Plantactinospora sp. BC1: one gene and its partner. The protein of the gene in region 1 interacts with the protein of each later gene in a pairwise test. Links are inferred from orthologs where the notes say so. Each region holds a gene or a part of one and is shown on either strand. Other genes may lie near its edges. The genes, in order: rsfS and C6361_RS08015.

Region 1 (15,373 bases):
GGTGCCGGTCATCGTGTTGCCGGCGGCGGTCAGCCGGGAGAGCCGGCCGGTGACGATGCACCGCCCGCCGTTGGTACCGCCGACCGAGGCGCAGTTGTCGTTCCAGTACGGCGCGGTCTGCCCCGGCGGGGCGTCGTAGGCGTAGAGCACGTAGACGTACGGCTGGGTCGGGAAGTCCGGGTGCAGGGCCAGCCCGAGCAGTCCCCGGTCGTGTTGGTTGTGCACGTTCGCCGACAGGTCGGCGAAGACGGTGGCGGTGGTGTCGGCGAGGTCGTCGTACACCTTGATCCGGCCGCCCTTCTCGGCGACGAAGACCCGCCCGTCCGGGGCGAACTCGATATTGGTCGGCTGGTTCAGGCCGGTGAAGACGACCTGTTCCTGGAAGCCGGTCGGCAGCACCACGGCGGCGGCGGGTGCCGTACCGGAGATCGGTGCGGCCAGCGCCGCGACCAGCGCGACCGCGACTCCTGTCCGTAGTAGGCGGTTGACCGGTGACGGTCGTGCGGAAGATGGCATTCGTTCCCCCAACTTGGCGCAGCTCCAAGCAGTGCACGGTGCGACCTTCGCGCCGGTCCGGGACCGGGTGCACAAAGGACCTGTCACGCTAGGGGGAGGGGCGGGGCGCGGCAGCCCGGTCCCGCCCGGAGTGAGCATCTCGTGACTACGGGCTAACCGTACGTCATCTGATGTATGGGGATGATGCCGCCCGGATCACGACGCACCGCCTCAGCGGATCATCGGAGAGTGCCTGTCCGGTCGGGCGAACCGGTTCCACCCGACCGGCCGGCCGCCGCCACACGGCCGCCCGGGGTGCGCAGCCGCCCGCTGCGCCGCCCCGGTCAGTCGAGGTCGAACTCGCCGTCCTGGGCGCCGGCCACGAAGGCGTCCCACTCGGCCTGGGTGAAGACCAGCACCGGACCGTCCGGTTCGGCGGAGTTGCGCATGCCGATCAGATCGTCGACGAACGCGATTTCGACCGCGCCCTCGGAGTCGTCGCCCTCGGCCCGCTGCCACACGGCGCGGGACAGGTCGAAATCACCCTTGGGGTGCTGCGCCATCGTCGGTTCCTCCATAGCGTGATCTGGCCGGGACCGAACCGTCCGCGGACCCATCGTGCAGGATAAGCGGATGCCGAGCCTGACCCGGGTAGCGGCGGCGGAACGCGCCGCCCTGCTCACCGTGGAGTCGTACGACATCGAACTTGATCTCACCGGGTCGGCGGAGCGGTTCCGGTCGACCACCACGGTCCGGTTCCGGGCGGCCACGCCGGGGGCCGGGACGTTCGTCGAGGTCAGGCCGGCTCGACTGCTCGGGGTACGACTCAACGGCGCCGCGCTGGACCCGGCCGCCCTGGACGACAACCAGTACCCGCTGACCGGGCTGGCCGCCGAGAACACGCTGGTGGTCGAGGCGGAGATGGCGTACTCGAACAGCGGCGAGGGGCTGCACCGCTTCGTCGACCCGGCCGACGGCGAGACCTACCTCTACGCGATGTCGGGGATGGACAACGCCCAGCGGATCTTCGCCTGCTTCGACCAGCCCGACCTGAAGGCGCCGGTGACCCTGGCCGTCGTCGCGCCGGAGGAGTGGATCGTCGCCGGCAACGGGCGGCTCGACAGCGGGCCGGTCGCCGGGCGGTGGGTCTTCGCCCCGACCCCGCCGCTGGCCACCTACCTCGTCTCACTGGTCGCCGGCCCGTACGCGGTGCGCCGGGCCGAGCACGACGGTATCCCGCTCGGCCTCTACTGCCGGCGTTCGCTCACCGAGCACCTGGACCGGGACGCCGAGGAGATCCTCACCGTCACCCGGCAGTGCCTGGACCGGCTGCACCGGCTTTTCGGGGTGCGCTACCCGTTCGGCAAGTACGACCAGGCGTTCGTGCCGGAGTTCAACATGGGTGCGATGGAGAACCCGGGCCTGGTCACCTTCCGGGACGAGTTCCTGCCCCGGTCGGCGGTGACCGACGCCGAGCGGGAACAGCGGGCGAACAGCATCGCGCACGAGATGTCGCACATGTGGTTCGGCGACCTGGTCACCCTGCGCTGGTGGGACGACCTGTGGCTGAACGAGTCGTTCGCCGAGTACTTCGGCACCCGGATCACCGCCGAGGCGACCCGGTTCGACCGGGCGTGGACCACGTTCGCGCTGCGCCGCAAGGCCTGGGGCTACGCCGCCGACCAGCGACCCTCCACCCATCCCGTCGCGCCGACGGAGGTGGCCGACGCGACCGAGGCGCTGGCCAACCTCGACGGCATCTCGTACGCCAAGGGTGCCTCGGTGCTCCGCCAGCTCGTCGCCTGGCTCGGCGACGACGCCTTCCTGGCCGGGCTGCGGGGATATTTCGCCGCGCACCGGTTCGGCAACGCCACCCTCGCCGACCTGCTCGCCGCGCTCGCCGCCGGCAGCGGCCGCGACCTGGCCGGCTGGGCGGCGGTGTGGCTGCGGCAGCCGCAGCTCAACACCCTGCGCACCGAGGTGCGGCTGCGCGACGACGGGCACTACGCCGAGGTCGCCCTGGTGCAGACCGCCCCGCCGGAGCATCCGGTGCTGCGCCCGCACCGGATCGGTGTCGGGCTCTACGATCCCGACCCGGCCGGCGGGGGGACCGCGCTGCGGTTGCGGGACCGGGTCGAGGTGGACCTCGACCCGGCGGCGGACGGCGGCCGTACGGTGCTGCCCGGGTTGACCGGTCAGCCGGCGGCCCGGCTGCTGCTGCCCAACGACGGCGACCTGACCTTCGCCAAGGTACGCCTGGACGCCGCCTCCGTCGCCGCCGTGCCGGCGGCCCTGCCCGAGCTGGCCGATCCGCTGACCCGGGCGCTGCTCTGGGCGGAGGCGCTGGACGCGGTGACCGACGGGGAACGGCCGGTCGCCGACCTGGTGGCGCTGGTGGTGGCCGCCCTGCCCGCCGAGACCGAGGTGGTCGTGGTGCAGGACGTGCTGGCCCGGACCTGCGACCTGCTCGACCGCCATCTCCAGCCGGAGGTCCGGCCGGCCGCGCTGGAGCAGCTCGCCGGGGCCTGCGCGCGGCTGCTCGCGGTGGCCCCGCCCGGCGGTTCGGGGCAGCTCGCCGCGGCGCGCGGCTGGATCTCCTCGACCGTCGAGGTGGCCCGGCTGACCGGCTGGCTGGCCGGCAAGGAGGTGCCCGACGGGCTGGCGGTCGACGCCGAGCTGCGCTGGGCGGTGCTGGGCCGGCTGGCCGTACTCGGTGCGGTGGGGGAGCCGGAGGTCGCCGCCGAGCAGGCCGAGGACGGAAGTGCCAGCGGGGCGGAGCGGGCCGCCACCTGTCGGGCGGCGCTGCCGGACCCGGCGGCCAAGGAGCACGCCTGGCGGCTGCTCGTCGGCGAGACGAGCCTGTCGAACCGGCTGCTGGAGGCGACGGCGCGCGGGTTCTGGCAACCGGAGCAGGCGGAACTGACCGACTCCTATGTGGAGCGGTACTTCGCCGAGATGCCGGCGGCGGCGCGGCGGCGTACCCCCTGGGTCGCCGACCGGGTCGCGGCGCTGGCCTATCCGCGCTACGCCGTCTCCGCGCGGACCCGGGAACTGGCGGCGGCGCTGCTGGGCCGGGACGACCTGCCCTCCGGCCTGCGCCGGGTGGTGGTCGACGAGGACGACGACCTGCGCCGGGCGCTCGCCGCGCGGCGCTGAGCCCCGGCCGGGCCGGGCCGCTCCGGTGGGCCGGAAAATGCGATCTGGCTCATGCTCGCCGGACCGGGCGGCGCGTCCGGCTTACGATCAAGCCGTGGAGGCAGACATCCGGCGGATAGGGATCATGGGGGGTACCTTCGACCCGATCCACCACGGGCACCTCGTCGCCGCGAGCGAGGTCGCCGACCGGTTCGAGCTGGACGAGGTGGTCTTCGTGCCCACCGGCCAGCCGTGGCAGAAGGCCGACGAGCCGGTCAGCTCGGCCGAGGACCGCTACCTGATGACCGTGATCGCGACCGCCTCGAACCCGCGCTTCCAGGTGAGCCGGGCCGACATCGACCGGGGCGGCCCGACCTACACCGTCGACACGCTGCGCGACCTGCACTCGGAGTACGGCCCGAAGGTGCAGCTCTTCTTCATCACCGGTGCCGACGCGCTGGAGAAGATCCTCTCCTGGAAGGATCTCGACCAGATGTTCGAACTGGCCCATTTCATCGGGGTCACCCGGCCCGGTTTCGTCCTCTCCGACGCGCACCTGCCGGCCGACACGGTCAGCCTGGTCGAGGTGCCGGCGATGGCCATCTCCTCGACCGACTGCCGGGCCCGGGTGGCCGCCGGTGGGCCACTCTGGTATCTCGTCCCGGACGGTGTGGTGCAGTACATCGCCAAACGGAGGCTGTACCGGGGGTGATTCCGCCCGGTTTCATGCTCATCGTTCGTTAACCGCCGGGCCGTACGGTCCCCGGGTGTGAGAGGCTAGAAGGGTCCGACGGTTGATCGAAGGAGAATGGTGACAGCTTCCGACCGCGCCCGTGAGCTGGCAACGGCCGCCGCGCAGGCCGCCGCCGACAAGAAGGCGCAGGACATCGTCATCATCGACGTGGCGGACCAGCTAGTGATCACCGACGCGTTCCTGCTCGCCTCCGCGCCGAACGAGCGGCAGGTGACCGCGATCGTGGACGCGATCGAGGAGGCACTGCTCGCCCTGCCAGAGAAGGCCAAGCCGGTCCGCCGCGAGGGTGAGCGGGCGGGCCGCTGGGTGCTGCTCGACTACGTCGACCTGGTGGTGCACGTCCAGCACAGCGAGGAACGCGAGTTCTACGCGCTCGACCGGCTCTGGAAGGACTGCCCGACGATCCCGTTCGTCGACCGGGACCTGGTGGAGGCCGAGGCGGGCATCGCCGAATGACCCGGCTGATCGTCTGGCGGCACGGCAACACGGACTGGAACGCCGCCAACCGGGTGCAGGGCCAACTCGACGTACCACTCAACGACCTCGGCCGCGAACAGGCGACCGAGGCCGCGCCGCTGCTCGCCGGGCTGCGCCCGGACGCGATCGTCGCCAGTGACCTGCGGCGGGCGGCCGACACCGCCGCCGCGCTGGCGGCGCTGACCGGGCTGCCGATCCGCACCGACCCCCGGCTCCGGGAGCGGTTCTACGGGCAGTGGCAGGGGCTGCTGATGACCGAGGTGGCGCAGCGCTTCCCCGCCGAACACGCCCGCTGGCGCAGCGGTGACCCGGATCCGGGCGCCGAGGTGGAGAGCCTCGACGACCTCGGCAAGCGGGTCGGCACGGCGTTGCAGGAGGCCGCCGACGCCGTACCGGGCGGCACGGTCGTGATCGCCACGCACGGCGGCGGCGCCCGGCAGGGCTGCGGCTATCTGCTCGGCTGGGACTCCACCGTGCTGCGGTCGGTCGGCTCGCTGAACAACTGCCACTGGACCGAGTTGCGGCACGACGAGGTACGCGGCTGGCAGTTGCGCGGGCACAACGTCGGCCGCCTGGTCGCCCCGGGCCCGGCCCCGGCCCCCGTCTGAGCCGCTCCCGGCGGGTCCTCCGCCCGGCTGGGTCACGATCCGGTGGCCGGCCGGTCGTTCCGCCGCCGGTGATCGGCTAACGTGCCGGAATGCCTGTCGCGGTCGTCACCGACTCCACCGCCTACCTGCCGGCCGAGTTGGCCGACCGGCACCGGCTCACCGTCGTACCGCTGATCGTCGTCCTCGACGGGACGCCGGGACGGGAGGGCGTCGACGTCGGGCCGGCCGACGCGGCCCAGGCGCTGGCCGCCCGGCGGTTCGCGATGAGTACCTCCCGGCCGGCGCCGGAGGAGTTCGTCGAGACGTACCGCCGGCTCTTGGCCGAGGGGGCCGACGGCGTCGTCTCGGTACACCTGTCCGCGGAACTCTCCGGCACGGTGGAGGCGGCCCGGCTGGCCGCCGCCGAGCTGGGTCCCCGGGTCAGCGTGGTCGACGCCCGGTCGACCGGGATGGGTCTCGGTTTCCCGGCGCTCGCCGCCGCCTCGGCCGCCGCCCGGGGTGCGGGCCTGACCGAGGTACGCCGGGCGGCGCTGGACGCCATCGACCGGACCAGCACCTTCTTCTACGTCGACACCCTGGAGTTCCTCCGGCGCGGTGGCCGGATCAACGCCGCCGAGGCGCTGCTCGGCACCGCCCTGTCGGTGAAGCCGATCCTGCACATGGCGGACGGCGGCATCGCGCTGCGGGACCGGGTCCGGACCGCCGGACGGGGACTGGCCCGGCTGGTCGACCTCGCCGTGGAGGCGGCCGGGAGCGGTGAGGTCGAGGTGGCGCTGCACCATCTCGCCGTACCCGGGCGCGCGGCCGAACTGGCGGAGAAGCTCGGCGGGCGCCTCGGTGACCGGCTCCGGGCCAGCTACGTCACGGAGGCCGGCGCGGTGATCGCCACGCACACCGGACCGGGACTGGTCTGTGTCGTGGTGCACCGCTTGTAGCTGGCCGCGCCCGTCTTGTCGCCCTGCTGGTGTTGTCGGCCTTGTGGCGTTGCTGGCCGCGCCGGGTTGTTCGCGTTGCTGGTGTTGTCGGCCTTGTTGGTTTTGTCGCGACAAGGCGGCTTCTTGCCCGGTAGGCGTTGACCGGGGTCGATCTGGGTGATCTTATGGGACAGTAAACCTTCCTAAGAGATTGTGGTCGTCCGTCACCCCCGCCGACGCCGCGAGCAGGAGGAGCAGCGTGTCCAGATCCCGTCTCCGCGCCAGAACGTCCCGGATGATCGCCGCCGGAGTACTGCTGTCGACCGCCGTGATCGTCCCGTACGCCGGTCCCGGCGCTGCCGCGCCGGCCGCGCAGGCCGCCCCGCCCGGCGCCGAGGTGCGGATCGCCGCGCCACCCACCTTCACCCACCCGGGCGTACTCGTCAGCCGGCCGCAACTCGACTTCGTCCGAGGCCGGGTCAACGCCGGGGCGCAGCCCTGGAAGGGCGCCTACGACCAGATGATGGCCAGCGCCTTCGCCTCGCTGAGCCGTACCCCGAAGCCCCGGGCGGTCGTCGAGTGCGGCTCGTACTCCAACCCCAACAACGGCTGCACCGACGAGCGGCAGGACGCGCTGGCCGCGTACAGCCTGGCGCTGGCCTGGTACATCACCCAGGACAGCCGGTACGCGGAGAAGGCGATCCAGATCATGGACGCCTGGTCGGCGACGATCCGGGACCACACCAACAGCAACGCCCCGTTGCAGACCGCCTGGGCCGGGTCGAGCTGGCCCCGGGCCGCCGAGATCATCCGGTACACCTACGGCGGCTGGTCCTCGGCCGGAATCAGCCGGTTCGGCGCGATGCTGCGCGACGTCTACCTGCCCGAGATCATCAACGGCAACGCGACCAGCAACGGCAACTGGGAACTGAGCATGATGGAGGCCTCGCTCGGGATCGCGGTCTTCCTGGAGGACCGGGCCGTCTACGACCGGGCGGTCGGCAAGTTCCGCGACCGGCTGCCGGCCTTCCTCTACCTGAGCAGCGACGGGGCGTACCCGCGCGGCCCGGCCGGCAGCAGCATCGACACCCGGGCCGAGATCGTGTCGTACTGGCACGACCAGGAGGTCTTCTCCGACGGCCTCTCCCAGGAGACCTGCCGCGACTTCACGCACACCGGGTACGGCATCTCGGCCATCTCGCACGTCGCCGAGACGCTCCGGCACCAGGGCCAGGACATCTACCCGGAGATCCAGGACCGGCTGCGGCACGCGCTCGGCTTCCACGCCAGGTACGAGCTGGGCGACGCCGTACCCTCGACGCTCTGCGGCGGCAGCCTGACCCTGGGGCTCGGCCCGGTCACCGAGGTGGCCTTCAACGCCCTGAACAACCGTCGGGGCATCCCGATGACCCGGACGCAGCAGCTCACCGAGCGGCAACGCCCGGCCGGCACGAACTATCTCTTCGTCGCCTGGGAGACCCTGACCCACGCCGGCAACCCCAACTGAGACGTCGGGTCGCCGGCCGGCACGCGGTCGGCCGGCGACCCGGGTCGCGGCGGCGCTAGCACAGTTTTGCTTGATCAGGGCGTTGTCCACACTGGCGTCCTTTGTCCACAGCCGGTGGTCCACGGCCGGTGGGACGCCCTCTGCGTCGCCTACCTTCGCCGGGTGTCCGACGACGACGAAACAGTGGTACGGCAACGCCTCTCCCGGCTGCTCGGCGACCGCGCCATCCCGGCGGAGCGGTCGGCCGCCGGACCCGCTCCCGCCGGCACCGGACCAGACCCCTCGGCGGACCCACCGGCGGAGCCGGGGCGGCTCGCCGGTCCGGGCGCCTTCGATCCGGCCGGTCCCGGCGCCTTCGATCCGGGACGGCGTGGGGTGAAGGCCCTCGCGGTGGTGGCGGTCGTCGTGGTGCTCGGTGCGGCCGGCTGGGCCTGGCTGTCCCGGCCCCGGACCGAGCCGGTCGCGCCCCCGCCCGCCTCGGCGGCGACCTTCGCGCCCGCATCGTCGACCTCGGGGGCCGCGGTCGGCGCCGCCGAGGTGGTGGTCGCGGTCGCCGGCAAGGTACGCCGCCCCGGCCTCGTACGCCTGCCCGCCGGTGCCCGGGTCGCCGACGCCCTCGAATCCGCCGGCGGCGCGTTGCCCGGCGTCGACGTGGCGTTGCTCAACCTTGCCCGCAAGGTGACCGACGGCGAGCTGATCCTGGTCGGGGTGACTCCGCCGCCCGGGGCTGGCCCGGCCGGCGCCGGCCCGCCCGGGGCGCCCGGTGGAGCCACCGGTGCCCAACCGGGCGGCGGAAAGGTCAACCTCAACACCGCCACCGTGGCGCAACTCGACACACTGCCCGGGGTCGGCCCGGTGCTCGCCCAGCGCATCGTGGCGCACCGGGAGGAGCACGGCGGATTCCGCTCGGTGGCCGACCTCCGCCAGGTCACCGGCATCGGCGACGCCCGCTACGAGGACCTCAAAGACCTGGTGACGGTGTGACAGACCGCCCCCGCCCCCGGCACCCCGTCGACCCGGCGAACCAGATCGGTCCACCGGCCGATACCCGAGATCCGACGACCGGACTGAGGGCTTCGTGGGCCGGTGGACAATCCTCGGCGGCGAGCCCGCGAGTCTCGACGGCGAGCCTGCGAGCGTCGACGGTGAGTCCGCCGGGTCTGGCGGCCCGGCTGCTCGGCGCGACGGCGAGCCCGCGAGTCTCGACGGCGAGTCCGCCGGGTCCGGCGGCCCGGCAGCAGGGCGCGACGGCCAGTCTGCGGGCTTCGACGGCGAGCCCGCCGGGTCCGACGGCAGGGCCGCCGGATGCGGGTCATGACGCGGCAGAGGCGGCCGAGCCGCCTCGACGGCCGCCGGACCTGCGGTTGGCCGGGCTGGCGGTGGGCGCCTGGCTGTCGGCGCTGGCCGGGCTCCTGATCGGCACCGGGCCGGCCGTGCTGGTGGCGGTGCTGGCCGGGGGCGCCGCGCTGGTCCTGGCCTGTCGGTCGACCCGCCGGCTGCCGGCAGTACCGGGCCGGCACGGCTGGGTGGTGGTGACCGTACTGCTCGGTGTGGTCTGCGGGAGCGTGGCCACGGCTGCCCGGTCGGGGGTACGGGACGCCCCGTCGATCGCCCGGTTGGCCGAGGAACGAGCCAGGGTCAGCGCCGAGCTGGTGGTCCGGGAGGATCCACGGCCCATCGGCGGGGTCGCCGGCCGGCCGGCGACCTATCTGTTGTCGACCCGGCTGGTCTGGGCCGCCGGGGAGGCGGGGAACGACAGGGTCAGCGCGTCGGTCCGGATCCTGGTGCTGGCCAGCGACCCGGACTGGCGTGGACTGCTGCCCGGCCAGCGGGTTACCACCACCGGGCGACTGGCGCCACCGCGCGGCGGCGACCTCACCGCCGCCGTGCTGACGGTCAGCACCCCACCCGTGCTGCGCGGCACCCCGTCCTGGGCGCAGCGGGCGGCCGGCACGTTACGGGCCGGGCTGCAACGGGCCTGTGCGCCGCTGCCCACCGAACCGGGCGGGTTGCTGCCGGGACTGGTGGTCGGCGACACCAGTCGGCTGGAACCGGCGGTCGAGGAGGACTTCCTGACCACCGGGATGACGCACCTGACCGCGGTCTCCGGCTCCAACGTGGCGATCGTGGTCGGCCTGGTGCTACTGCTCGCCCGGTGGGGCCGGGCCGGGCCGTGGCTCGCCGCCGTCCTCTGTGGCACGGCGCTGGTCGGCTTTGTCATCCTGGCCCGGCCGTCGCCGAGCGTCGTCCGGGCCGGCACGATGGGCGCGATCGGTCTGCTGGCGCTCGCCGTCGGACGCCCCCGGGCAGCGCTACCGGCGCTGGCCAGCGCGGTCACCGTACTGGTGCTTGTCGATCCGGAGCTGGCCGGCGACCCGGGGTTCGCGCTCTCCGTACTGGCCACCGGTGGGCTCCTGCTGCTCGCCCCCCGGTGGCGGGACGCGCTGCGGCAGCGGGGTGTACCAGCGGGTGCGGCGGAGGCGTTGGCCATCCCGGCGGCGGCGCAACTGGCCTGCGCCCCGGTGGTGGCCGGACTCTCCGGCACCATCAGCCTGGTGGCCGTACCGGCGAACCTTCTCGCGGTGCCGGCGGTGGCACCGGCCACGGTGCTCGGGGTGACGGCGGCGGTGCTGTCGCCGTTCTGGCCGGCCGGTGCGGAGGGTGTGGCGTGGCTCGGCAGTTGGCCGGCCTGGTGGCTGGTCCTGGTGGCCCGGTACGGCGCACGCCTGCCCGCCGGGACGTTGCCCTGGCTGGACGGGGTGCCCGGCGGGCTGCTGCTCGGAGCCCTGACGGTGGCGCTGCTGGTCGCCGCCCGTCGGCCACCGGTGCGCCGGCTCGTCGCGGTGGTCGCGGCCGCCGTGCTGGTCGGTGCGTTGCCGGTGCGGCTGATCGCCACCGGATGGCCGCCGACCGGCTGGGTGGTCGTCGCCTGTGCCGTGGGTCAGGGCGACAGCCTGGTGCTGCCGGTCGGCGTCGGCCGGGCGGTGGTGGTGGACGCCGGTCCGGACCCCGGGGCGGTGGACCGCTGCCTGCGCCGGCTCGGCGTACGGGAGGTGTCCCTGCTGGTGGTGAGCCACTTCCACGCCGACCACGTGCAGGGGGTGGACGGGGTGTTCCGGGGACGTCGGGTGGCCGCTGTGGTGGTTCCGCAGTGGCTGGAGCCGGTCGAGGGACGCGGCACCGTCGAGCGCGCCGCCAGCGCGAACGGCGTACCGGTCGGCGCGGCCGGGGCGGGCTGGACCTATGCGGCCGGCCCGGTGACGCTGACCCTGTTGGGGCCGCCGCACCCGATCCGGGGCACCCGTTCGGACCCGAACAACAACTCGCTGGTCCTGCGCGCCGAGGTCCACGGTGTCAGCATCCTGCTCACCGGGGACGCCGAGACCGAGGAGCAGCAGGCGTTGCTGGAGGTCGTACCGGTCGCCCGGCTCCGGGCGGACGTGTTGAAACTCGCTCACCACGGCTCGGCGTACCAGGAGCCGGCGTTCCTCGACGCCGTACGCCCGGCGGTGGCGCTGGTGCCGGTCGGCGCCGACAACGGGTACGGGCACCCCAACGCCGGGGTACTCGCCCGGCTGTCCCGGGCCGGCGCCAGGGTGCTCCGGACCGACGAGCAGGGGGATCTGGCGGTGGTCGAGCCGGGCAGCGGGCGGCTGTCGGTGGCGGTCCGGGGGCTGGACCCCGGCGACCCGTCCACCCGGTGAGCCTTCTCGTGGTCCTCGCCGACCGGCGCGTGCGGCAGGTACCCGTTCGGGTGCGTCGGTTACCGCCCCGCGTGGTGACGCCGTTACCGTCCGCTCCGGCGGTACGCTGCGATCGGTCACCACAACCACTGGCGTGGAATGCCAGGGTTAAGATAAATGTCTGGATTTGCACTAAGTGCGGGGTCAGCCGCAGCGAGCCGGGTGACCAGGCCCGATGGACGCACGCCACGTGCGACGATGACCTCGTGACCCCCGCTAGTCTCGCCCCCGTCGTACTCGTGCTCGGTGACGAAGAACTGCTCGCCACCAGAGCGGTCGCCGGAGTGGTCGACGCGGCCAGAGCCGCCGACCCGGACGTCGACGTACACGACCATGAGGCGGGTGCGTTGGGGCCGGGGGAGATCGCCGAACTACTCGGACCGTCCCTGTTCGGCGGTCGGCGGGTGCTGATCGTCCGGGCTGGACAGGACGCCCGGAAGGATCTGGCGGCGGCGCTGCTGGCGTACGCGAAGAATCCCGACCCCGAGGTGCAGTTGGTGGTCGCGCACGCCGGCGGAGCCAAGGGCAAGGCCTTCGCCGACGGCCTGCGGGCGGCCGGCGCGGAGGTCGTGCCGGCGGCGAAGCTGAAGAGCCACCGGGACCGGGTCGCGTTCGTCCGGGACGAGATCCGGCGCGGCGGTGGCCGGTGCACCGACGACGCGGCCGAGGCGCTGATCGCGGCGGTCGGCAACGACCTGCGCGAACTCGCCTCCGCCTGTTCCCAGTTGCTGGCCGACACCGACGGGCGGATCGGCGTCGACACGGTGGCCCGCTATTACCGGGGGCGGGCCGAGGTCAGCGGGTTCACGGTCGCCGACGCGGCGATGGCCGGTGACGTGCCGGGCGCCCTGGAGGCGCTGCGCTGGGCGCTGCACGTCGGGGTGGACCCGGTGCCGATCGCCGACGCGATCGCCGACGGGGTACGGACGGTGGCCCGGGTCAGTTCGGCGGGTCGGGGCAGCGCCTACCAGTTGGCGAGCAGCCTGGGCATGCCACCGTGGAAGATCGAGAAGGCGCAGCGGGTCGGCCGGGGCTGGACCCCGGAGGGGCTGGCCGACGCCATGTACGCCGCCGCCGAGTGCAACGCCGCCGTCAAGGGCGGCTCCGACGACCGGGGTTACGCCCTGGAGCGTGCCGTGGTCGCGGTCGCGGCTGCCCGCAGGGCGAGCGCTTCGCGATGAGCACGGCGACGGCGGTGCCGGCGGACGAGGAGCGGCTACGACCGCTCTACGCCCGTGTGCTGCGGCTCCGGCACGTCGACCCGGGCGGGATGCTCTGCTTCGTCTACTTCGAGGGCACCGTGGCCCTCGGCCTGCTGCTCGCGCTCGCCGAGCTGGTGAGCTGGTGGGGCGTACTCGTCCTGCCCGCGACCGTCGCGGTGATGGTGAAGGTCAACGACGTGGTGGCCGCTGCGGTGCTTCGGTCGGCGGCCCGGGTGCCGACGCAGGAACGGGAACGGTTCCGTCGGCAGCTCCAGCCGGCGGTCGGCCGGGCCAGCGTGCCCAAGCGGTCACTGGTCGGGTCCGGGCAGACCCACCGGCTGACCGCGCCGCGACCCGGCGTCGCAGCCGACGACGCGCCGGCCCCTCGGACCGCCCCGGGTAACCGGCTGCCGGCCCGGTTCCTGGTCGCCCGCCCGTTCAGCATGACCGCGATGGTCCGGGCCCGGCTCGAACTCGGCGCCCGCCGTCGACCCCGTCCCGAGGCGGTCACGCCGGACCTGATCGGCCCGTCGACCCCGGCGAGCCGGTCGTCGAAGGGCGACGGCCGGCTGGGACAGGAGGTCGGCGGTGTCACCGGGCGGGAGGCTGGGCGGCCACGTCTCGGCCTGCCACAGACCCGGCAGGCAGCACCGCCACCGGCAGCCGCCGCCCGGGCCCGGAACAGCGGCCTGGCCGAGCGCCTGGACCAGCGGCCGGAGCGCCGCTGGGTCTCCCGGCAGGACCCGATCGACACCGGCCGGCAGTCCGCCAGACGCCGCTACCGCTAGCCGGGCCGCCGAGGAAATCGACACCGGCCACGTTGAGCCCGAGCGTGAGATGTGGCCGTGCCGAGGAACACCTGACCGGAAGGCATGGGCTGGCCGTGCCGAGGAACACCTGACCCGAAGACATGGGCTGGCCGTGCCGAAGAACACCTGACCCGAATACGTGGGCTGGCCGTGCCGGAAGAACACGTGTGGCCCCCGAGCCGGCCGGCTCGGGGGCCACACGTCAGGTGTGTGGTGTCCCGCTTGTCAGGCGGAGAGCGACTGGAGCCGCTTGGCGATCGCCGACTTGCGGTTCGCCGCCTGGTTCTGGTGGATCACGCCCTTGCTGACCGCCTTGTCGAGCTTGCGCGAGGCGTCCCGCATGAGCTCGGTCGCCTTGGCGCTGTCTCCGCTCTCGGTCGCCTCGTGGAACTTGCGAATGGCGGTCTTCAGCGACGACTTGACCGACTTGTTACGCAGCCGGCGCTTCTCGTTCTGCCGGTTGCGCTTGATCTGGGACTTGATGTTCGCCACGCGACAGCCTCGTCCTAATAGCTAGGGTTACGTTTGCCTTTGATGCGCGGGCGGCGACGCACGTCGGAGTACGGCCCGTGTCGGCACGCGCGAAGAGCCACGTTACCAGGTACGCCCCGCCGGGGCCAAAACAGCCCATCGCCGCCCCGCCCCAGCTCACCGCCATCCCTGCCGCTCGGCCAGCCAGTCGAGCGCGGTCTGGGCACTCCACCGCTGGTGCGCCCGGATGTGCGGGGAGCCGGTGCCGCTGCCGGCCGCCGCGCGTACCAGCCAGTATCCGGAGAGTGCGGCGAGTGCGGCGTCCAGCCCGTCGGCCGGAGCGTCCAGCCCCGCCGGATGGGTGGCGAACAGGGCGTCGGCGTCCAGCCCGCTGGCGTACGCGGTGACCAGCAGGCTGGCGAGGTCGAACCAGGGCGGCCCGTAGCAGAGCCACGTCCAGTCGCAGAGCCAGGCGACTCCGGCCCGGTCCAGCAGTACGTTGTCCACCCGCAGGTCGCCGTGGATCATCGACGGGCGGTCGGCGTACCCGGGCAGCCGGGCCTCCAACGCGGCGAGTTCGGGCAGCCGGTGCCCGGCGACGGCGGGGATCTCCGGCAGCGTCTCCCGGCCGGCGGCCAGCTCGGTCCACCAGGCCAGGTCCGCCCGGGCGAGGTCGGCGAGCCGGGGTACGCCGAGCGCCGCCAGTTCCACCGGGGGCTGCCGGAGCGCCGCCGCGGCGGTCGCGTACGCGTCGAGGGTCGCCGCCAGCTCGGCCGGCGCCCAGGGCAGCCCCGGCATCCGGCCGTCGATGGCGTCCAGGCAGATCACGTGGTACCCGGCGGCGGTCAGCGTCCAGCGGGGGCGGGCGACGGCGAGCCCGGCCGGCAGTACGGCGGTGATCGCCGCCTCCCGGGCGTACCAGTCGCTGAGGTGTCGCTGGTCGACCAGGGACGCCGCCTTGACGAAGACCCGGTCCCCGGCGACGGTCTGCAAGACTCCGGCGAATCCCCGGGTGAAGCCGCCACCGGCGGTGCCGGCCCAGCCGACCCGGGCGCCCAGCCGGGCGGTGATCGCGGCCCGCAGGTCGGCGGGGAGATCGGCCCAGCCAGGGCGTACGGCGGTCGCGTCATACGGTCGGGGCGGTACCGAGATGGCGGCCATGTCGTCAAGTCTGCCCCGGCCCGGCCGATCGGCCGGGATTTCGGCCCGCTGTCGCCGACCGGGGCGCCCCCGCCGCCGGGCTCGGATGTCCGCTGTC
Region 2 (15,237 bases), 5.3 Mb from region 1 along the record:
GCATTCGTCGTCTCGCCATCCCGGCATAGCGTGACGTGGAACCCGTCCGATCACGGACGAACCGAGCAAGGAGTCCAGATGAGGATCGCTGTCTACGGCGCGAGTGGCTACCAGGCTGGTCTGGTGCTGGCCGAACTGATCCGACGGGGCGCGGAGCCGGTCCTCGTCGGCCGGGACGACGCCCGGTTGCGCCAGGCGGCCACCCGGGCGGGAATGGCCGGCGCCGAGCGGCGGGTGGCCGCCACCGACGACCATCGGGGACTCGTCGCGGCCCTGCGGGACTGCGCCGCTGTGCTGAACTGCGCCGGGCCGTTCACCCTCTCCGGGCACGCGGTGATCCGGGCCGCCATCGCCGCCGGCTGCCAGTACGTCGACACCGCAGGGGAACAGTTCTATCTCCGGACGGTCTTCGACACCTTCGCCGCGCCGGCCGGGCGCGCGGGAGTCACCGTCGTACCCGCCGCGAACGACGCCTGCGTGCCCGTTGATCTGCTCGCCCGGTTGCTCGCCGAGGCCGTACGACCCGTCGAGGAGATGGTGGTGAGTCACTTCATCGCCGGTGGCGGTGCACCGTCCCGTGGCTCGCTGCGGTCGCTCGCGGCGACGATCGACGTGATCAGGACGGGCGGGCTCACCTACGAGGGCGGTGACTGGCGTACCGGGGTGCCGCCCCGGCGTACCTCGGTGACGCTGCCCGGCGCGTCGGAGCCGACCGAGGTGACCCGGTTCCCGCTGGCGGAGGTGGTGACCATTCCACGGCATGTGCCGGTCCGACGGGTCGAGAGCCTCGCCGAGGCAGGGTTGACCGCTGGGTTGAGCGCGCCACTGCCACCCGAGGTCGTCGACGCCCTGCCCGAGGGGCCGGACGAGGAGGAGCGCCGTGGCCAGCGGTTCAGCTACCTGGTGGACGCCGTCGGTGCCGACGGGCGCCAGCTCCGGGGGATCGTGCGGGGCAGCGACACCTACGGCAGTACGGCGGTGATCGCCGTCGAAGCCGCCCGCCGCCTCGTCGCCGACGGCGCCCGACCCGGGGTACTCGCCCCGGCGCAGGCGTTCGACCCCCGGGACTTCCTCGCCTGCCTCGCCCCGCACGGCATCGGTTGGCGTATCGGCGGTGCCGACGGGTGAGCCGGATCAGTCTTCGCCGTTGGCCGCCTGGCCGGTCGCGGTCGCCCGCCGGAACCGCTCGCTCCACTCCCGGAGCTGCTCGGTCAGCTCGGGCGGGGAGAGCACCTCGAACTCCGCGCCGAGCGAGCCGAGCGCCATCACGGGCCAGTCCAGGGTGTCGGTGGTCATCACCATCCGGCAGTGCCGCTCGTCGACGTACTCGATCGTGGCCCAGCGGGACAGCCGCTCCTCGACGACGGCCAGCGGCGCGCGGACCAGCACCTCGACCCGGTAGGGCGCGGGCAGGTTCTCGATGCCGGCCCGGACGAACGCGGCGGCGTCCTCGGCGGGGAGTTGCCGGGGGTGGAACCGGGCTCCTGTGCCGCGCGGGTCGTGCAGGCGGTCGAGCCGGAAGCTGCGCCAGTCGTGCCGGGTCAGGTCGTAGCCGACCAGATACCACCGCCGGCCGAGCGAGACCATCCGGTACGGCTCGACGTGCCGTTCGGTCCGCTGCCCGTCCCGGGCGGTGTAGCCGAAGTGCAGCCGTTCGGTGTCCCGGCACGCCTGGGCGACGGTGGTGAGGACCGCCGCCTCGACGGTCGGCCCGCCGTCGCCCCAGAGGGCCGGTACGGTCATCGCGCGCAGCGCGTCGACCCGCCGCCGCAGCCGGGCCGGCATCACCTGTACGACCTTGGTGAAGGCTCTGATCGACGACTCCTGGATGCCGGCGACCGCACCGTGCGCGGCGGCCTGCAATCCGACGGCGAGCGCGACGGCCTCCTCGTCGTCGACCACCAGTGGCGGCAGGGCGGCGCCCGGGGCGAGCTGGTAGCCGCCGTCGACGCCACGGTGGGCGTCGACCGGATAGCCGAGTTCGCGCAGCCGGTCGACGTCCCGGCGGAGGGTGCGGACCGAGACGCCGAGCCGGTCGGCGAGTTCGGTGCCGGGCCAGTAGCGGTGGGTCTGCAGGAGGGAGAGCAGGCGGAGGGTCCGGGAGCTGGTGTTCGCCATGCCGGCAAGTCTGCCCGACATTCAGGCCAGAAAGTGGCCGCTATGCCGCCTAGCGTTCCGGACATGACAGAACCGATCCTCCGACCGGGGGGCAGCCCATGATCGACGCCCGCTCGCTGACCCGGGACTTCGTCGTGAGCAGCACCCAGACCGTGCACGCCGTCCGGGGCGTCAACCTGCGGATCGAACCCGGTGAACTGGTCGCGCTGCTCGGCCCGAACGGCGCCGGCAAGACGACCACGATGCGGATGCTCACCACACTGATCGCCCCGACCTCCGGCACCGCCACCGTCGCCGGCCACGACGTGGTACGCGAACCGGGCAAGGTCCGCCGGCACATCGGGTACGTCGGCCAGGGCAACGGGGCCGGGCACAGCCAGCGGGTCCGCGACGAGTTGCGTACCCAGGGCGCGATCTACGGCCTGGACCGGCGTGCCGCCCGGCGGCGGGCCGACGACCTGCTGGCCGACCTCGACCTCGGCGACCTCGCCGACCGGAAGGTCTCGGCCCTCTCCGGCGGGCAGCGTCGCCGGCTGGACGTGGCGATGGGCCTGGTGCACGCGCCGTCCCTGCTCTTCCTCGACGAGCCCTCGACCGGGCTGGACCCGCAGAACCGGGCGAACCTCTGGGAGCACATCCTGCGGATGCGCGCCGAGGCCGCGATGACGGTGGTGCTCAGCACGCACTACCTCGACGAGGCGGACTCGATGGCCGAGCGGGTCGTCATCGTCGACCACGGCGAGATCATCGCCGACGACTCGGCGGCGGCGCTGAAGGCGAAGCTCGCCGGGGACCGGATCGTGGTCACCGTCGCCGGGGACGACGCCCGGCCGCTGGCCCGGCTCGTCGACCGGCTGCCCGGCGCCCGGGACGTCGTCTGTGCCGGGTCCCGGGTCGAGGCGCACGTCGCCGACGGGCCGGCGGCGCTGCCCGAACTGCTCCGGGCCGCGGTCTCCGCCGGAGTACGGGTCGGCACCGCCCAGGCGCACCAACCCACCCTCGACGACGTGTTCCTCACCCTCACCGGCCGCAGCCTGCGCGAGGCCGGGCACGACACCCCGACCGCGCAGGAGAGCCCGCGGGACCAGCAGACCCGGAAGGACCTCGCATGACCGCCATCGGTGCCACCGCCACCTCGTCGACCCTGGTTCCGGCGGAACGCCGGACGGGTCCGCTCGGCCTGCTCCGGGACACCGGCATCGTGCTGGCCCGGGAACTGCGCCCGCTGCGGCACGACCCGTTCTCGCTCATCTTCGGCATGGTGCAGCCGCTGGTCTTCCTCGGCCTGTTCGGGCCGCTGCTGGTCGGCTCGCTCGGCGGCCAGGCCGGTACGACCCTCGGCGCCGGTGGCGTCTGGCAGTGGTTCGTACCGGCCATCCTGGTGATGACCGCCCTCTTCGGCACCTCGGCCACCGGAGCCAACCTGCTCTTCGAGTTCCAGACCGGTGCGCACGAACGGATGCTGGTCACCCCACTGTCCCGCCCCTCGCTGCTGGTCGGCCGGGCGCTCAAGGAGATGGTGCCGCTGGCCGGGCAGGCGGCGATCATCGTCGCGGTGATGATCCCGTTCGGCTTCCGGCTCTATCCGGTCGGCGCGCTGGTCGGGTTGGCCCTGCTCGCGGTCTTCGGCGTCGGGCTCGGTGCGCTGAGCTACTCGCTCGCGATCGCCGTACGCAAGCAGGACTGGATGTTCTGGGCCGTGCAGCAGACCCTGATCTTCCCGCTGATGCTGCTCTCCGGGATCCTGCTGCCGTTGGAGACCGGTCCGGGCTGGATGCGGGTCGCCGCGCAGTTCAACCCGTTGGCCTATCTCGTCGACGCCGAGCGCGCGCTCTTCGCCGGTGAGATCGGCTCGTCGACCGTGCTCTGGGGCTGGGTCGCGGCGCTGGTCACCGCCGCCGTCGGCCTGACCGTCGGGGTACGCGCGATGGCCCGCAGCGCCGGCTGAACACGATGGCCCGCCGGGGCGGCTGAACGTAATGGCCCGTCGGGGCGGCTGAGCGGTGGCCCGTCGGGGTGGTACGGCGGTCGCGCGCCGCACCGCCCCGGCGGAGGCCACCGCTGCCGAGAGGGCGTACCGCCACCGCCGGACGCCCGTCTGGAGGGTCGCCGCGCCGTTGTCCAGGGGCCCGTCCGGGCGTGGCGGAAAATGTCGCCGCGCCGGTCTATCTTCTCGGGGCATCGAACGAGAAGGGCGGGGGTCGTGGGAACGATCGAGGACGGGTGGGAGCGGCGCAGTGTCGTCCGGGTGCTGCCGGCGGTGCAGCCCCGCAAGCTGGCGAAGGTCCCCTTCGTCGAGTTGGCGGACGGTCGGTTGCAGGGTGTCGTGTCGAGCGGTTCGGACATCGAGCGGGTCTACGTCTCGTCGATCGCCGCCGGCAGCCACGCCTTCAACTGCAGCACCAACAACAACCGCCCGTGCGGCGGGTTGCGTGGTGCGCCCTGCAAGCACCTGCACGCGCTGCTGGACGAGGCGACCGTGCAGTACGGCGTCGAGCGGGTCGCCCGCTATCTGCGGATCGACGTGGCCGACGAGGCCTCCTCCGGTGCCGACCTGGCGGCCCGGCTGAACGGCGCTCACCAGCCGACACCGGCGGCGGTGGTCTTCAGCCGCTTCCTCCGGCACCTGTCCTATCTGGAGGTCCCCGGCAGCACCGAGCCGCTGCCCGAACTGCACTGGTTTCCGGCGACGGGGACGGTCGGCTGATGCTCGCCACCCAACTGTCCGGGCTCGCCACCGTCGAGCCCGGGATCGAGGAGACGCTCGACCTGGTCGGCGGCTTCGACGACGGTTTCAGCCACGGTTTCGCCCGGCTGGGTGAGCAGCCCCGGGCGGCGCTGGCCGCGCTGGCCGACACCCTCGCGGTGACGCCACTGGGCGAACGGGTCCGGGAAGCGGTGGAGAAGGTGGTCGCGGGCTCCCTCGCCGACGAGCACCTGACCGCGCTGGCCGGCGGACGTGCCGCACTGCTCGGCGCGGTGCACGACGCGCTGCTCGCCCGGCTGGACACCGCGCTCGGCCGCGCCCGGGCGGACTGGACGGCACCCGCGCCGGCCGAGACCGCCGGGTCCGTGCCGGAGAACGTGCTGGCCGGCTGCCGGTCGTGGCTGCGCGAGCTGGCCATCGCGGGCTGGCGCGGCGTCGACCACGACCTGGTCGCCGCCTCGGCGCCGACCCTCGACGCGGCGCTGGCCGTGCCGGCGCTGCGCCGGCTGGCGGTACTCCTCGACGGCCTGGCGGCCGAGCTGCGCGGCTGCTGTCCGATGTCGACAATGGACAGGCTGCCGGCCCGGCGCTGGGCCGACCTGTGGGCCCGGGCCCTGCTGCTGGCCCAGCCCGGGGGCCTGCCGGCGGGGCTGGCCGCCGCCACGCCGGTCTCCGGTCGGCTGCTGCCGCTCGGTGCCGACGTGCACGAGCACGGCACCGCGATCCAGGTGCAGGTGCACGCCGTACTCGAGCCGGCCGGTGGTGCACCGGCCCGGCTGGTCCGGACGAGCGTCTCGGCCGCGAAGGTGGAGACCATCGTCGGTCCGGCGGTCTGGCGACTGCTCGGCAGCCACCCGGTGCTGCTCGGCGCGCTCGCCAAGCGGCACGCCGTGGAGATCACCGACCTGCCGCTGCTGCCCGGCGGCGACCTGGTCTGGCGGGACGACCAGGCCCGGCCGGCCGAGCCGGCCGACCCGTTCGCCACGGCCCGGCTCCGGCTGCCCGAGGCGGTCGCCCCGGCGGTCGCCCCGCTGGACCGCCATCCGGTACGCATCGCCGAACCCGTCCTCCTGGAGGGCTACTCCGCCACCGCCGACGACCGGGGCGGAGTCACCCTGGAACTCGGTGGGCAGTCCCTGCCGGTCGACGTGTTCCGGCTGCCCCGCTGCGCGCCGCTGACCCCGGAGCTGGTCGCCAGGTCGTCGGCGTGTCTCGGCCTGCTCCGCTGGGACGCCGGCCGCTGGCTGCTGCAACCGCTCGCCGTGCGACACGGCTCGAAACGGGCGACGGCGGAGGCGCACACCGGCGACTGGGCGCTCGGCCCGACCGATCCCAGGGTGGTCAAGGCGGAGGCGAAGTCCGGCGACGCGGTGGCCGTACTCCGCGAGCGGGCGGGACGGTTGCTGCGGCGATGAGCGAGCAGAGCGGAGATCCGCGCGGCGGTGCCCGGATGCACGAGAACCGGCGGCAGGTGCTCTACTGGCGCCTGCTGGCCCGGCTTTTCGACCCGGACGAGCAGCCCGCACTGGAGTCGGCCAGCGTGGCGATCGTCGACGACCTCGGCCTGCCGGCGGCGCTGCTGGATCCGACGGTCTCGGTCGACACCATCGTGCAGCGCTTCCCGGAGCTCGCCACCGACCTGCGGGACCTGATGACGCCGCCACCCGCCGAGGAGGACCACACGGGCGGTTCCGGCCCGCACGGCGGTGACAGCGCGGTGAACGGCGACGGCGCGGTGAACGGCGACGGCGCGGTGAACGGCGACGGCGCGGTAGACGGTGACGGCGCGGTGGACGGCGGCGGCGGGGTGGACGGTGACGGTGGTTCGGACGAGCAGGTCGGCGGCGTCGAGGTGCGCCGGGCCGCCCTGGTGTCGAAGTTGCTGCTCAACGTCTTCGCGACCGGTTCGGGCAACGTCACCGCCACCCAGTTGGCCCGCTGGCAGTCCGACGCCGGCTGGTTCGAGCAGGCGCTCGGGCTGCAACCGGGACAACTGCGCAGCGGCCGGCCCGGTGCCACCGGCGGGCCCGGCGTCGGGACCCAGCCCGGCACCGGCGAGCTGGCCGGGGTGCTGGCCGGGATCGAGGGCGACCTGGTGCGCCGGATGCAGTTGCGCGAGGTGCTCGGCAACAGCGCGCTGGCCAGCAAGCTGACCCCGAGCATGTCGCTGATCGAGCAACTGCTGCGGGACAAGCACAACCTTTCGGGTGTGGCGCTGGCGAACGCCAAGGCGCTGATCCGGCGCTTCGTCGACGAGGTCGCCGAGGTGCTGCGTACCCAGGTGCAGCAGACCAGCGTCGGCAGCATCGACCGCTCGGTGCCGCCGAAGCGGGTGTTCCGCAACCTCGACCTGGAACGCACCATCTGGAAGAACCTCACCAACTGGAACCCGGAGGACCAGCGGCTCTACGTCGACCGGCTCTACTACCGGCAGACCGCCCGGCGGACCACCCCGGCCCGGTTGATCGTGGTGGTCGACCAGTCCGGGTCGATGGTCGACGCGATGGTGAACTGCACCATCCTGGCCTCGATCTTCGCCGGGCTGCCCCGGGTCGACGTGCACCTGGTGGCGTACGACACCCGCGCGCTGGACCTGACCCCGTGGGTGCACGACCCCTTCGAGGTACTGCTGCGGACCAAGCTGGGCGGCGGGACGGACGGCACCGCCGCGCTCACCCTGGTACGCCCGAAGATCGCCGAGCCGCGCAACACCGTACTGGTGTGGATCTCGGACTACTACGAGGCGAATCCGCAGGGCGTCTTCGACGGACTGGCGGCGGCGCACCGCAGCGGGGTACGGGTGATCCCGGTCGGCTCGGTCAACAGCGGCGGCCAGCAGAGCGTGAACCCGTGGTTCCGGCAGCGCTTCAAGGATCTCGGTGCGCCCGTCCTCTCCGGGCACATCCGAAAGCTCGTCTTCGAACTCAAGAACTTCCTCAGCTAGGAGACCCACCGAATGACCGACATGTTGCGTGCCCCCGCCGAGGTGAAGTACGCCGAGGAACTCGACTGGCTGGAGTCGGTCGACGACGGCCCCAAGCCGTTCTCCTGGCGGCTCAGCCCGCGGATGGTCCGGCTCTTCGTGCTCGGCTCCGAGCGGGCCGACGGCCTCGACCGGGAGATCTCGCAGAAGTGGTTCGGCGACCGGAGTTTCGTCGAGCGCAGCATCGTGACCCTGGCGTCGGACCGGGGCCTGCTGCTGATCGGCGACCCCGGCACCGGCAAGAGCTGGCTCGCCGAGCTGCTCGCCGCCGCGATCTGTCGCAACTCGACACTGGTGGTGCAGGGCACCGCCGGCACCACCGAGGACCACATCAAATACTCGTGGAACGTCTCGATGGTGATCGCCCGGGGCCAGTCCCGGGAGTCGATGATCCCATCACCGATCATGACGGCGATGGAGCGGGGGGTGATCGGGCGGTTCGAGGAGCTGACCCGGTCGACCAGCGACGTACAGGACGCGTTGATCTCCATCCTCTCCGAGAAGTACGTCTCCATCCCGGAGCTGGACGACGACAACATCGTCTTCGCCCAGCCGGGCTTCTCGATCATCGCCACCGCGAACAGTCGGGACCGGGGCGTGAACGACCTCTCCTCGGCACTCAAGCGCCGGTTCAACTTCGTCCGCATCCCGGTGGTGACGAACAAGCGCAGCGAGGCCGAGATCGTCCGGTTCCGTACCACCGAACTGCTGCGCCGGCACCGGATCGAACTGGACGTGCCGCCGACACTGCTGGACATCCTGTTGCAGAGCTTCGCGGACCTGCGGGCGGCGGCGGCCGCGGCCGGCAGCGACGACGAGAAGCTGGAGTCGGCGCTCTCCACCGCCGAACAGATCGGTGTGCTGGAGGACGCGATCCTGCACAGCCACTTCTTCGGCGACCGTACCCTGCGGGCCGCCACGCTGGCCGGCTCGCTGGTCGGCTCGCTGGCCCGACGTGCCCCGGAGGACCTGGCGATCCTGAACAAGTACTGGCACGGCGTGGTCGAGCCGCGCAGCAAGGCCGACGGCGGGTCGTGGCCGGAGTTCCTCGAAGGCGGTCGCGAGGCGATCGCGACGCTCTCATGAGCGCCGGCCCCTCCGATACCCGCGTCGACGTCCCGGACCGGTCGGCGGGCACCTTCGCCCCGCTGCGCGCGCAGCTCGAGGCGGCGGCGACCACGTTCGCCGGTGGTCCGGGCGCGGTGGCCGAGATCCTCACCGGAATCGTCGACGACGTCGACCGGGCGCTGGGGGAGGAGCTGGAGATCTTCCCGGTCTGCCACCACTCGCCCGCCTCCGCGCTGGCGATGGCCCGCCGGCTCCGCGAGAAGCAGCCCGCCGTCATCTACCTGGAACTCTGCGAGGACCTGCGACCGCTGCTGGAGGAGCTGCGCAACTGCCGGCTGCCGGTGGCGTTGCAGGCGTTCGCCTCCGATCTCGACGGGTTCCCGTCGGCCTGGGCGCCGCTCAACATCGTCGCCCCGATCAGCGAGGCGTCGGCCGAATACCAGGCCATCGCGTACGCGCTGGAGACCCCGGGCGTCGAACTGGTTCTGGTGGACCGGTCGGCGGACCACGTCTTCCAGTGGACGCCCACCGCGTCGGCCGAGCCAGCCTCCGACGCGGGGCCGGAGTCCGGTGAGGATGACGCGACTCCGGACGGGTCCGGCGGGCAGCCGGCGGAGGAGGCGGCGCTGCACGGGGAGGCGGTCGGGATCGGGATGGGCGACCTGCGTCCCCGGTTCGCCGAACTCCGGTCGTACCTGCTGCACCACGGCAGGGTGCGGCACTGGTCGGAGTGGTGGGACCAGTATGTCGAGCAGCCGCTCGCCGACGCCGACTACGACACGTACCGGCAGGTGATGGTCCTGATCGGCAGCCTGATCCGGCGACTGCGTCCACCGGCCGGTTCCGGTCCCGACGACCGGGACGCCGACCGCGAGCGCTACATGTGGACCCGGATGCGTCAGCACATGGCGGCCACCGGCGTCGACCGGTCCCGCTGCCTCTACGTCTGCGGCGCCTTCCACGCGGCCAGCCCGGTCGAGGAGTTCGGCACCGCGCCCGGCACCCCCGACTGGGAGATCAGCCCGCGCACCGCCACCCGCTGGCTGTACGGGCTCATCCCGTCCAGCCACTCGGCGATCGAGCGGCAGTTCGACCTCGCCCCCGGGTCGGTGTCGATCGCCCAGGCCGGCTGGGCGAAGGCGGTGGGTCGGGGCGGTGTCACGCCGTACCAGCTTGCGGGGCAGCAGGCGGGCCGCAAGCGGGGCCGGGCGAAGAAGCAGCCCGCGGCAGCGGCGGCACCGGCACCGGTCACCGACCGGCTCTCCGGCTTCCTCTCCCGGCCGCCGGTGCTGGACGAGGTCGACGAGGCGGAGCTGCTCGGCTGGTGCGTCGACATCGTGCGGCTGGCCCGCCGCAACGGCTACCTGGCCAGCACCGCCGACGCGATCGCGGTATTCGAGACCTCGATCCTGCTGGCCGGGATCCGCCACCGGGCCCGACCGACGCCCTACGACTTCTCCGACGCGGCGGTCACCTGCATCGAGAAGGACGTCGTCCCGGGCCGGCGGGACGTACGCCGGCTCTGCGAGATCCTGCTCGGCGGTGACCGGATCGGCCAGGTCGGCTACGACGCGCTGCCGCCGCTGGCCCGGGACGTCTTCGACCGGCTCGCGCCGCTGGGGCTGGCCCTGGAGACCCGCACCATCCAGCGGGCCCTGCTGGACCTGACCGCCCGTCCAGAGCTGGCGCCCTGCTCGGACCTGCTCTGGGTGCTGCACCGGCTGCTGCCCGACGGCGTCGTCCGGCCGATCATGGGGGAGCGGCGGCTCGGTGAGCGCTCCATCCAGGAGAGCTGGGACCTGGGCCTGGGCCGGCACCAGCGCGCGGTGATCGAGCTGGGCTACGAGGGCATCACCGTCGAACAGGTGCTGGAGAAGCGGCTGCGTCGCTCGGTCTGGGCTCCGGACGCCACCGCCGCGGTCGCGCTGGCGGCGGTCGAGGACGCGATCCTCTTCCTGCCCAGCCGGCGCTTCGTCGACGAACTCGGTGCGCGGGCCGTCGAACTGCTCTCCGCCGAGCGCACCGTGGACGACGCGCCCGAGGTGCTGCGCCGGATCCGCCGGCTGCTGGCGCACTACCGCAACACCGAGCCGGAGCTGCCGGCCTGGTGCGAGAGTTTCGTGACGACCGGGTACGCGCACTACTGCACCCTGCTGCCGACCGCGTTCACCGACGACGAGACCGGGGTACGCCAGGTCGGGGCGATGCTCGGCTTCCTCTTCTCGATGGAGAGCCTGGCGTTGTCCCTCGGCTGCGACCGTGCCCAACTGGAGCTGGCGGTGCGGCAGTCGCATCCGGAGGCCCCGGCGAAGGTGGCGCTGCTCTGGGCCGCCCAGTCCCAGCTGGGGCTGCTGTCGGTGGCGCAGCTCCGGTCCCGCTGTGCCGAACTGTTGGGCAATCCGCTGGTCGTGCCGGCGTTCCCGCAGTACCTGAGCGGTTTCGTCCAGGCGTTGGAGCCGGTGCCGACGCTGACCCCCTTCGTCGTGGAAGTGATCTCCGAGGCGTTCGCCCGGTTGCCCGACCCGGTGCTGCTGCCCTGGCTGCCGAAGCTGATCACGACGCTGCGGGAGCAGGGTCGGGAACTCGTTCCGCTGCTGGTCCGGGAGGCGGGTCGGACCTTCCCGGGAAGCCTCGCCACGCTCGACGCCTGGGCGCCGCCGTGGTCGACCGACGCGACCGCCCCGGTCGGGCCGGGTGCCGTGCCGGCCGGTGTCGAGGTGTTGTCGTCGGGGCCGGCGGTCGGGTTGCTGCGTGAGCATCCGGCCGCCTGCGACGCCGTTGCCGAGCTGCTCGGCTGCGATGCCGGCTGGCAGCCGGCCGGGGCGTCCGGGGGCGGGTCGCCGTCGAGCGGGGCGGCGTTGCTGCTGGGCGCGCATCCGGCGACCGCATCCGCCGTCGTCGAGCTGCTCGCCGGGACGGCCGGTTCCCGGTGAACCGGGCGGCCTCGCCGAAGGTGGTGGCAACGACCGGCAGCATTCCCGGTGCCGGCCCGACCGGCACCTGTACCTCCGCTGTAGCTGCTCCTGGAGGTGGCGTCCGTACCCTCGCGCAATGATCAGCATTGCTCGGACCGCCCGGGCCGTCGCGGTGGTCTGGCGGTCCGGGCGGGCCAACCTGACGGCGTACGTGCTGCTCGCGCCGATCGCGGGCGCGCTGCCGGTACTGGCGGCCTGGCTCACCAAACTCGTCCTCGACCGGGTCGCGAACGCCTCCGGTGGCCCGATCCTCGGGGTGGCGAGCGCGCTGGCGGGCGTCTCCATCGGCCTCGCCCTGGTGCCGCACCTGACGAACTACCTGCGGGCGGACCTCGGCCGCTCGTCCGCCATCGTCGCGCTGGACCAGCTCTACGCCGCCACCGACCGCCTCGCCGGGCTGCGCCGGCTGGAGGAGCCGGCCTTCCAGAACACGCTCCGGCTCGCCGAGCAGGCCGGGCGGGACGGGCCCGGCCGCTGCGTCGACGGGCTGCTCGGCCTGGTGCAGGGCACGGTGCTGCTGACCGGCTTTCTCGGCACCCTCGTGGTGATCAGCCCGGTGATGGCCCTGCTGGTGGCGGCGGGCGGCGTACCGGCGCTGGTGGCGGAGGTCCGGCTGAGCCGGCGACGGGCGAACCTGCTCTGGGAGATCGGGCCGGGCGAGCGGCGCGAGATGTTCTACGCCAGCCTGCTGACCAGCCTCTCCGCGGCCAAGGAGATCCGCCTGCTGCGGCTGGGCGGGTTGTTCCGGCGGCGGATGCTCGCCGAGCTGGGTACGGCGAGTGCCGCCCGCCGGGCCCTCGAACGCCGGGAGGTACGCGTCCAGGCGCTGCTCGCGATCCTGAGCGCGACGCTCTCCGGCGGCGGCCTGGTGTGGGCGGTCGTCACCGCCCGGTCCGGCGGGCTCACGGTGGGCGACGTGGCCGTCTTCGTCGCCGCCGTCGCCGGGGTGCAGAGCAGCCTGAGCACGCTGATCGACCACATCGCCGGCATCCACCAGGCGATGCTGCTGCTCGCCCACTACGAGCAGGTCGTCACCTGCCCGCCGGACCTGCCGGAGCCGACCCGGCCACGACCGGTCCCCCCGCTGCGGCGGGGCATCGAGTTGCGCGACGTCTGGTTCCGCTACGGCCCGGACCACCCGTGGGTGCTGCGCGGCGTGCACCTGTTCATCCCGGCCGGCCAGGCGGTGGCCCTGGTCGGCCACAACGGCGCCGGCAAGAGCACCCTGGTCAAGCTGCTCTGCCGGTTCTACGACCCGACCCGGGGCGCGATCCTCTGGGACGGTCTCGACCTGCGCGAGCTGCCGGTGGCGGAGCTGCGGGCCCGGATCGGCGCGGTGTTCCAGGACTACATGACCTACGACCTGACGGCCGCGGAGAACATCTGGCTCGGCGACGTCGACCCGGCCGGCCCGGACCAGGTGCGTGCCGAGGACGCCGCCCGGATCGCCGACGCCGCCCGCCGGGCCGGCATCCACGAGACCATCGAGGCGCTGCCCCGGGGGTACGCGACGATGCTGTCCCGGGTCTTCGAACTGGACGGCGATCCGGCGGACGCGGGCGTACTGCTCTCCGGCGGGCAGTGGCAGCGGGTGGCGATCGCCCGCTCCGTACTGCCCCCGGCGCGGGACCTGCTCATCCTGGACGAGCCGAGTGCCGGTCTGGACGCCGAGGCCGAGCGGGACATCCAGCTCCGGCTGGCCCACTACCGGGCCGGCCGGACCACCGTGCTGATCTCGCACCGGCTCGGTACGCTGCGGGACGCCGACCTGATCGTGGTGCTGTCGGGTGGGCGGGTCGTCGAGGCGGGCCGGCACGAGGAGCTGTTGGCGGTCGACGGCACCTACGCCACGCTCTTCCGGATGCAGGCGTCGGGTTACGCCCCGGCGGAGGCGGAAGTGGAGGCGGAGGCGGAGACGACACCGGCCGGCTGACCCGCCCCGGCCAGGAACGTCTCGAGTACCCCGTCCCGCTGGCCGGGCAGGTCGGCGAAGATCAGGTTGGCGCGTCGGGCGTACCCGTCGGCCGCCGCCCGCTCGCCACGGCGCTCGCGTATCCGGCCGAGCTGCCGGAGCGCCGCCGCCTCGCCGTACCGGTCGCCGGCCTCCCGGGCCAGGGTCAGCGCCTCCTCGCCGTCCTGCTGGGCCAACGCCACGTCGCCGATCCGCAGGTACACCTCCGAGCGGCTGAGCAGCGCCTCCCACTCGTCCTCCCGGTTGCCGGTCCGCCGGCACAGCCGCAGGCCGGCGGTGAGGGCCGTCAACGCGGCCAGGTGCCGTCCGAGTTGGCTCTGCGTGCGGCCGAGCGCGACCAGGGTGATCGCCTCGCCGACGGCGTCGTCGTCTTCGCGCCGCATCGCCAGGCAGCGGGTGAGGTGGACGTCGGAGGCCGGGAAGTCGCCAAGCTCGAACTCGATCTCCGCCAGGTTGTGCAGCGCCATGGCGAGCCACACCGGTTTCGCCTCGGCGAGCAGCCCGACGGCCGCCCGGACGAGTTCCGCCGCCCGGCGGGGCGATCCTGTCCGGTGGTGGAACCAGCCGAGGTTCTGGAGCGCCCGCCCCTCACCCTCGCGATCACCCAGCCGGCGCCACAGCCCGAGCGCCGATTTCAGCGCGCCGCGCGCCGCCTCCGGGGATCCGGTACGCCAGTGCAGCGTCGCGCGCAGCGGCAGCACGGTGGCCCGGGCGGCGTCGTCCCGGGTCAGGGTCGCCGCCTGCTCACAGACGCCGACCAGCGCGTCGGCCTCCGCCCACCGGTTGTGCTTCTGCAACCAGACGGCCACCGACGGAATCGCCTCCACGCAGAGCCGGCTCAGCTGCGGTGCCGCGTCGCACGCCTGGCGCGCCGCCGCGATGATTCCGGCCAGTTCGCCGTCGACCCAGCGCACGGCGTCGTCGATGGTGCCCAGTTCGGCGACGGTGGGCCCGGCGGCCAGCTCGGCCACCCGCTGCGGGCGCAGCAGCTGGCCCGCGCGCAGCACCGTGGTCAGATACGCGGTGAGCCCGCGCCGGACCGCGCGTTCGCGCTCGGCGGTCGGATCCACCTCCTCGGCCAGCTCCGCGCCGAAGAGCCGGAGCAGGTCGTGGAAGCGGAACCGGGCCGGCCCGATCGCGTCCAGCAGGTGCGTCTCGGTGAGCCGGTCCAGCAGGGTCAGGGCGCGCCGTTGCGGGACCCCGATGGTGACCGCCGCGAGCGGCAGCGGCAGCTCCGGCACCCGCAGCAGCGACAGCGACCGGAAGGCGGCCGCCGCCGTACGGTCGTCCGGATCGGCGCTGTCGAGCAGCTGGCGGTAGGTGTGCCAGAAGCTGGACCGGATGGCGAGGTCCTCCGCACGGAGTTCGTCGAGGCGTTCCCGCTCGTCGTCCAGCCGGCCGGCGAGTACCGAGA

The links.
Region 2: the proteins of rsfS (region 1) and C6361_RS08015 interact in binary tests that used the Escherichia coli proteins (3 or more experiments, as listed by UniProt). The link is inferred for Plantactinospora sp. BC1 from one-to-one orthologs.

What each region holds. Positions count from the first base shown.
Region 1 is NZ_CP028158.1:7,222,037-7,237,409, reverse strand. Bases 3,211-6,140 are described here. They hold rsfS (ribosome silencing factor), read left to right. Parts: upstream 3,211-4,441; coding sequence 4,442-4,840; downstream 4,841-6,140. Other genes in these bases: C6361_RS31745 (DegV family protein), read left to right, coding at 5,559-6,140; C6361_RS31750 (histidine phosphatase family protein), read left to right, coding at 4,837-5,469; nadD (nicotinate-nucleotide adenylyltransferase), read left to right, coding at 3,746-4,342; pepN (aminopeptidase N), read left to right, coding at 3,211-3,651. In the rest of the region: C6361_RS31775 (PQQ-dependent sugar dehydrogenase), read right to left, coding at 1-516; C6361_RS31770 (DUF397 domain-containing protein), read right to left, coding at 840-1,058; more of pepN, read left to right, coding at 1,129-3,210; more of C6361_RS31745, read left to right, coding at 6,141-6,404; C6361_RS31740 (alginate lyase family protein), read left to right, coding at 6,643-7,890; C6361_RS31735 (ComEA family DNA-binding protein), read left to right, coding at 8,053-8,874; C6361_RS31730 (ComEC/Rec2 family competence protein), read left to right, coding at 9,147-11,594; holA (DNA polymerase III subunit delta), read left to right, coding at 11,840-12,814; C6361_RS39350 (hypothetical protein), read left to right, coding at 12,811-13,623; rpsT (30S ribosomal protein S20), read right to left, coding at 13,870-14,136; C6361_RS31710 (phosphotransferase), read right to left, coding at 14,293-15,276. UniProt on the Escherichia coli protein: Functions as a ribosomal silencing factor. Interacts with ribosomal protein uL14 (rplN), blocking formation of intersubunit bridge B8.
Region 2 is NZ_CP028158.1:1,878,967-1,894,203, reverse strand. Bases 7,044-9,837 are described here. They hold C6361_RS08015 (AAA family ATPase), read left to right. Parts: upstream 7,044-7,781; coding sequence 7,782-8,894; downstream 8,895-9,837. Other genes in these bases: C6361_RS08010 (DUF5682 family protein), read left to right, coding at 8,891-9,837. Outside these bases: C6361_RS08050 (trans-acting enoyl reductase family protein), read left to right, coding at 79-1,128; C6361_RS08045 (YafY family protein), read right to left, coding at 1,135-2,118; C6361_RS08040 (ATP-binding cassette domain-containing protein), read left to right, coding at 2,217-3,230; C6361_RS08035 (ABC transporter permease), read left to right, coding at 3,227-4,066; C6361_RS08030 (hypothetical protein), read left to right, coding at 4,322-4,825; C6361_RS08025 (hypothetical protein), read left to right, coding at 4,825-6,240; more of C6361_RS08010, read left to right, coding at 9,838-11,809; C6361_RS08005 (ABC transporter ATP-binding protein), read left to right, coding at 11,928-13,784; C6361_RS08000 (BTAD domain-containing putative transcriptional regulator), read right to left, coding at 13,727-15,237.